DNA from 2 places in the Chelatococcus sp. YT9 genome. Region 1 is predicted to be linked to the other one. Evidence: riboswitches for the same ligand, from Rfam matches in the RefSeq annotation. Region 1 holds a riboswitch; the other holds the start of a gene.
The links. Region 1 has a riboswitch for glycine ahead of gcvP (aminomethyl-transferring glycine dehydrogenase). Riboswitches for the same ligand answer to the same signal wherever they lie in the genome.
Positions count from the first base shown of each region.

Region 2: another riboswitch for glycine. It lies ahead of gcvT (glycine cleavage system aminomethyltransferase GcvT); the one in region 1 lies ahead of gcvP (aminomethyl-transferring glycine dehydrogenase).

Region 1 covers NZ_JAHBRW010000001.1:3,218,207-3,221,615, forward strand. The annotation lists gene KIO76_RS14710 (ABC transporter permease) at 1-1,515, shown strand, start outside; glycine riboswitch at 1,544-1,634, shown strand; gene gcvP (aminomethyl-transferring glycine dehydrogenase) at 1,865-3,409, shown strand, end outside.
Region 2 covers NZ_JAHBRW010000001.1:143,410-146,818, forward strand. The annotation lists gene KIO76_RS00645 (class I SAM-dependent methyltransferase) at 1-272, opposite strand, end outside; gene KIO76_RS00650 (hypothetical protein) at 509-1,111, shown strand; glycine riboswitch at 1,267-1,362, shown strand; gene gcvT (glycine cleavage system aminomethyltransferase GcvT) at 1,562-2,701, shown strand; gene gcvH (glycine cleavage system protein GcvH) at 2,729-3,103, shown strand; gene KIO76_RS00665 (F0F1 ATP synthase subunit B family protein) at 3,292-3,409, opposite strand, start outside.

The DNA of each region.
Region 1 (3,409 bases):
TGCCTCGCGTGGCTCGTCGTGGCTTATGATTTCCCCGGCCGCCGCTTGCTGGAATGGGCACTGCTGCTACCACTGGCGATGCCGACTTATATCGTCGCTTATGCGTATCTCGATGTGCTGCATCCGATCGGTCCCGTGCAGAGCTTCCTGCGCGCCTTATTCGGCATCACCAATCCGCGCGATCTGAGCTTTCCCGACGTGCGTTCGATGGGGGGGTGCATCCTTCTCCTCAGCATCGTGCTTTACCCTTATGTCTATGCCTCAGTGCGGGCGACCTTCCTCGTCCAGGCGGGCGGAGTGGTAGAGGCTTCCCATTCGCTCGGTGCGGGACGTTTCCGGACCTTCCTTTCCATCGCGGTTCCTCTGGCCCGCCCGGCTATCGTCGCGGGAGCAACGCTAGCGTTGCTGGAAACACTGAACGACATCGGCGCGTCGGAATTTCTCGGCGTCAGAACGCTGACAGTGTCGATCTACGCAACCTGGATCAATCGCTCCAGCCTCGCTGGCGCGGCTCAGATTGCGCTGTTCATGCTCGCCGTCGTCATTACCCTCGTCGTGATCGAGCGCATCGCTCGTCGGCACGCCGACTACGCCGATGCCGAGCCCGGCAGGCTGACTCCCAAACAGCTCAGGGGGTGGGGCGCGGTAGCGGCCACGTTCATTGCGGCCATGCCGGTTTTCGTTGGCTTTGTCATTCCGGTGCTGCACCTGTGCAACGAGGCTTACAAGCGTCTGCGCTTTGCAGGCTTCTCCCACAGCCTCCTTGATGCGATCCGCAACACCGCTTCTCTCGCACTCGTGGCAACGGCCGTGACGCTTGCGCTCGGCGCCTGCGTGATCGTCGCGCTGCGCCTTGCGGCTCACCGCGGCCCGCGGCAGGTGCGACGCGCGGGTCTCACCGCGCGCATCGCGAGCCTCGGCTATGCTGTGCCCGGCACCGTGCTTGCCATCGGCCTCATGGTGCCACTCGCCACCATCGATAACGCGGTCGACGCGGCCCTGCGCGCGAGCCTCGGTATATCAACCGGGCTGGTCCTCTCGGGAACTGTCGTCGCCCTGATCTATGCCTATGCTGTCCGCTTCCTCGCCCTCGCGGTTGGCGGGCTGGAGGCGGGACTTGGTAAGGTGCCGCTGACCCTCGATGATGCGGCGCGAACGCTCGGCGCCCATTCAGGTGGGTTGATCAGGCGCATCCATCTGCCGCTTCTGTGGCCGGCGATCGCCTCTGCCGCAATTCTGATTTTCGTCGACTGCATGAAGGAACTGCCGGCTACCCTATTGCTGCGGCCGCTTGATTTTGAGACGCTTGCCACCCAGCTCTACGCGGAGGCGTCGCGCGGGACTTATGAGGACGGGGCGATCGCCGCCTTGCTCATCGTGCTGGTCGGCTTCCTCCCGGTGGTGTGGCTGGCGCGGCTCAGCAGGCATGGCTGGGTGCGGCCACACCGCGCCACATCGGGCCGTGCCGACGATATTGATGGGGACTTGTCTGCCGGGCGACAACCTGGCTTTTGACTTATTGGCTGTTTTGAGTAGCTTGCAGCCGGCAGCAGCGGGAGAGACTCGGCTTTGTGCCGAGCGCCGAAGGAGCAACCGCCCCGGAATCTCTCAGGCAAAAGGACCGCTGCCGCACGACGACATCTGGAAAGTGAGGCCGGAGCATCGCGCTTCGTGCATCCGCCGACGGGATAACGCTCTCAGGCAAAGAAACAGATGGGGCACCACGGAGGCCGCGAGGCCGAAGGAGGTTAGCCATGGCTCCAGCGATCGCCGCGATTGCTGGTCCATGATCGGCTTTCTGAGGCGCTAAGGCCCCGGGGTAAACCATTCTGAGCCGCCTGATCCTGCGCCCGAGGTGTTATTGATGACCGATCTCGAATTTCTCCTCAGCCGGACAGGTTCCGGCTTCGCCCGCCGCCATATCGGCCCGTCCGCGGCCGATATCGCCTCGATGCTCCAAGCCGTCGGCGGCGGCAGTCTCGGCGGGCTGATTAATGAGACGCTTCCGCGCTCCATCCGCCAGGAAAAACCGCTCGATTTCGGCCGCGGGCTCACTGAGCGAGAGGCGCTGGCGGAACTCGGTCGTGTCGCGGCTCAGAACGAGGTTTTCACCTCACTGATTGGCCAAGGCTATTACGGGACGTTGCTGCCGGCTGTCATCCAGCGCAACATTCTCGAAAATCCGGCCTGGTACACAGCCTACACCCCCTACCAGCCAGAAATCAGCCAGGGCCGGCTCGAGGCGCTGGTCAATTTCCAGACTATGATCGCCGACCTGACAGGCCTTGACGTGGCCAATGCCTCGCTGCTCGACGAGGGCACGGCTGCTGCTGAAGCCATGGCTATGTCCAAGCGCGTGGCGAAATCAAAGGCCAATGCCTTCTTCGTTGATGCTGGCTGTCATCCCCAGACCATAGCCGTCATCCGCACCCGCGCCGAGCCGCTCGGCTGGGAGGTCATCGTCGGTGATCCCGAGAAGGATCTCGATCCCGCCGCCGTCTTTGGCGCCATCTTCCAGTATCCCGGCACTGACGGTCACGTGCGAGATCTCCGCCAAACGATTGCGGCGATCAAGGGCGCCGGTGGTATCGCCGTGGTGGCAACTGATCTGCTCGCCCTCACCGTCCTCGCATCTCCGGGCGACCTGGGGGCAGACCTGGCGGTCGGCACAAGCCAGCGCTTTGGGGTGCCGATGGGCTTCGGTGGCCCGCATGCCGCCTTCATGGCGACCCGCGACGCCTACAAGCGCTCGCTGCCGGGTCGGCTCGTCGGCGTCTCCGTGGATGCGCGCGGCGCAGCGGCCTATCGTCTCGCGTTGCAGACCCGCGAGCAGCATATCCGCCGTGAGAAGGCGACGTCCAATATCTGCACTGCGCAGGTGCTGCTCGCCGTCATCGCCTCCATGTATGCCGTCTATCACGGGCCTGAGGGGCTGAAGGCAATCGCCGAAAATGTCCACGCCAAAACCGCGCGCTTGGCGGCCGGCCTGTCGCAGATCGGGCATCCGGTCGAGCAGGGCACCTTTTTCGACACGGTCACCGTCAAGACCGGCAGCCGGCGGGACGAGATCATCGCCCGCGCCCGCGCGGCCCGCATCAATCTACGCGTCTATCCCGGCGACGACGGCCGCATCGGCATCAGCCTCGACGAGACCACGACCGAGGCGACCGTCGAGGCCGTATGGGCGGCCTTCGGCGGCCATATGAGCTACGGCAGCGTGCTCTCAGAGGCCAAGCTGCCGCAGGCCCTGCTCCGCCAGTCGCCTTATCTGACGCATCCTGTCTTTCATCGTTATCGCTCCGAGACGGAACTTCTGCGCTACATGCGAAAGCTCTCCGACAGGGATCTCGCGCTCGACCGCGCCATGATCCCCCTCGGATCCTGCACAATGAAGCTGAACGCCACGGCG
Region 2 (3,409 bases), 3.1 Mb from region 1:
GCGACCATGGCCGATGAAAAATCGTAGCCGTGATAGGCGACCCCTTGCAGCGCGCTTATGGGCCCTGCGAGTCGTCCAAAACCACAGCCGAAGTCGAGCACGCGCAGAGGCCTATCGAGTTTTTGACGACGCCGCTCCTGCTCCAGATATGACAGGAGCCAGGCCTCCTGCTGTCTATAAGCACTGTTGCCTGTTTCTATCCTGTAGGCCTGTTGCTGCTGATAATCACGACCTGACTTTTCTTTCCAATACTGTCTGTTGGCGATGTTCATGTCATCTACCGCAATTTTTTCTTATGAAAAAAGAAGAGGAATTCTTTCACTATATATTCATACACTATGAACGACATGCTCTTGGCATGGCAAGATGTTTTTCAATATTCGTTCGCTGCCCTGGCGCTGAGAGAACCCCTGCGTCGAGCGATGGTTTGACCAGGGCGCTCCTCTATGGCTCTTTGTTCAGATCCAACCTATGCAGGAATGCTGATGAACTGGCAGGGAGATCGTGAATGGTTGTGATGGCTCGAGACCGGCATATCGTCAGGCCGGCCCTTCGGAGCGGTGCAATCGCTTTGGCTGTCGGCCTGATGCTGGCAGGCTGCTCATCCTCTTCCGGGACGTCGAGCGGCGGCACTTCGGTCGGCAATTTCCTGCTCTATGGCGGAGCCACCGTGCCCCCGGAAGCAGCGGTGCCAGAGTACGAGGTCGTTTGCCCCAAGGTCGATATCACCGAAGGCGGCTCCGCCATTCGGGTCGGCGGCGAGAATCCACGCTACCAGGTCTCCATCACCGATGTCGCCCGGGAATGCACCATGACCGGCGGCGGTGGTTATCAGCTGAAGATCGGCGTCGAAGCGCTCGCGCTGCTCGGTTCCGGCGGCAATGTCGGCCGCGTTACCGTCCCGGTGCATTTCACCGTCAAGCGCGGCAATACAGTCGTCGCCAATCGCACCCGCACAACCGCCGTGGCGTTCGCCTCTGGGGAAACGCAAACCGCCTTCACTGTGGTTGAGGACGGTATCGATGTTCCAGCCGGTGAAGGCGAAGTCACCATCATGGTTGGCCTCGGCAGCGCCCCAGCACAGGCGCGCACAGGCGGTCGTCGCCGCTAGAGCAATCCGGGATGAAGAAATGCCGTTTCCCCGCAAAATTGCGCAGGAATAGAAGCTCCGGGTGATTCAGCGCCCGAAAAGACGTGCAGCGCAAAAGCGGAATCACTCCGCGCCGATTGACAGATCTGGCCGAGGGCTTATGACGGTCACTGTCGTTCATCCCTGCGGAAGAGCCCGGACCGCCCCACGGTCCGGCGCCGAAGGCGCAACCACCCCGGAAACGCTCAGGCACAAGGGACCGCACGGGATTTGACACTCTGGAAAGCGGGTTGCCCCTTGGGCCGCCTCACCGACGGGGGTAATCGCGGGATGGCTATGACGCCGTCCAGGCGGGAAATCTCTCAGGTCCACAGACAGAGGGGGTGCGCATGGATCCGGTTTCCATTGGGACCGGATGCCCGTTTGGGCAATTATAACCATGGGCGTCCCTATTTTGTGGAAGGATCTGGAATGGCGGGCCAGTCGAACGACGATCTCCCCTTGCGTACTCCATTATACGAGCGGCACGTTGCCCTTGGCGCTCGCATGGCGCCCTTTGCCGGCTATGAAATGCCTATCCAGTACAGCAAGGGCATCCTGCACGAGCATCTTCATACCCGGGCGGCGGCTGGATTGTTCGATGTCTCGCACATGGGGCAGGCTGTTCTCGTCGGTCCCGATCACGCGACGACCGCAGCCGCGCTGGAAGCTCTCGTTCCCGCCGATATTGCCGGGCTGGGCCTCGGTCGGCAGCGCTATACTCAGTTCCTCAACGAGCAGGGCGGTATCCTTGACGATCTCATGGTTGCGCGCGGCCCCGACCCGGCGGACGACGGCAAGCTTATGCTCGTGGTGAACGCAGGCTGCAAGGAATCCGATTACGTCCACCTCAACCTGAACCTGCCGGAAGAGGTCAAGCTGCAGCGCAACGACGACAGAGCACTGCTCGCGCTCCAGGGTCCCCAGGCCGCAGCCGTTCTCGCACGCTACGACGAAGCAGCCGCGGGAATGGGCTTTATGACCGTCGCCGCGCTCACCATCGGCGATATTTCGACGCTCGTCTCACGTTCCGGCTACACGGGTGAGGACGGCTATGAGATCTCCGTCGCCAACGGTGACGCGGTGGCGCTCTGGGATCTGCTCATGAGCCAGCCTGAGGTCGAGCCGGTTGGCCTCGGCGCGCGCGATTCGCTGAGACTCGAGGCGGGCCTCTGCCTCTACGGTCATGACATCAATCAGGAGACCTCTCCCGTGGAGGCAGGCCTCTCCTGGTCCATCCAGAAGCGCCGACGCACCGATGGCGGCTTCCCCGGCTATCGCCGCATCGTAGGCGAGCTCGCCGAGGGGCCGCTGCGGCAGCGCGTCGGTATCCTGCCCCAGGGGCGGGCGCCGGCACGGGAGGGCACGCAGATTCTCGATGCCAGCGGCGAACTCATCGGCGAGGTGACCTCAGGCGGCTTCGGACCGACGGCTGAGGGCCCCATCGCTATGGGCTATGTCGTCCGTGACTTCGCGGCGGTGGGCACGGATATTCAGCTGTCCGTACGCGGCAAGCTTCTTCCTGCGAGCATCGTTCCCCTTCCCTTTGTCGCTCATCGCTACAAACGCTGATCAACAGAAGACCTTCCGGAGAAAGATATGACCACACGGTATTCCAAGGACCACGAATACGTCCGCCTTGAAGGTGATACGGCGACCGTCGGTATCACCGACTATGCCCAGGAGCAGCTCGGGGACGTCGTGTTCATCGAACTCCCCGAGATCGGCAAGGTGTTTGCCAAGGGCGACGATGCCGCCGTGGTGGAGAGCGTGAAGGCCGCGAGTGAAGTCTACGCGCCGCTGGCGGGTGAAGTGGTCTCCATCAATTCTGAGTTGGAGGCCGCTCCCGGGACCATCAATGAAGATCCCACCGGCAAGGGCTGGTTCTTCAAGATGAAGCTCGCTGATCCAGCCGAGTTCGAGAGCCTGATGAGCGAAAGCGACTACGAGGACTTCCTGAAGTCGATCAGCTGATCTCATCTGCATCGCCGCCTAAAACGACGAACCCCGGCGCACGCCGGGGTTTTTTCGTTGGGCCGTCGCCGTTCATCGGCGGGGATGTCCCGGCCAGGGTTGCGAAACCGCAGGTGAAAAAAGAAAGCCCGGCTCCGCATACCAGAGCCGGGCTTCCTATTGAACCGGAGCAGAATGCTCAGGTGTTATCAGTTAAGCTTCGAACGCAGGTCGGCAAGGCTCGACGCAAAGATCGAAGCGCCCTTCTCACCCTGGACGGCATCCTTGAGGACGACCTCGGATGCCTTCAGGGCGGCATCGATAGCC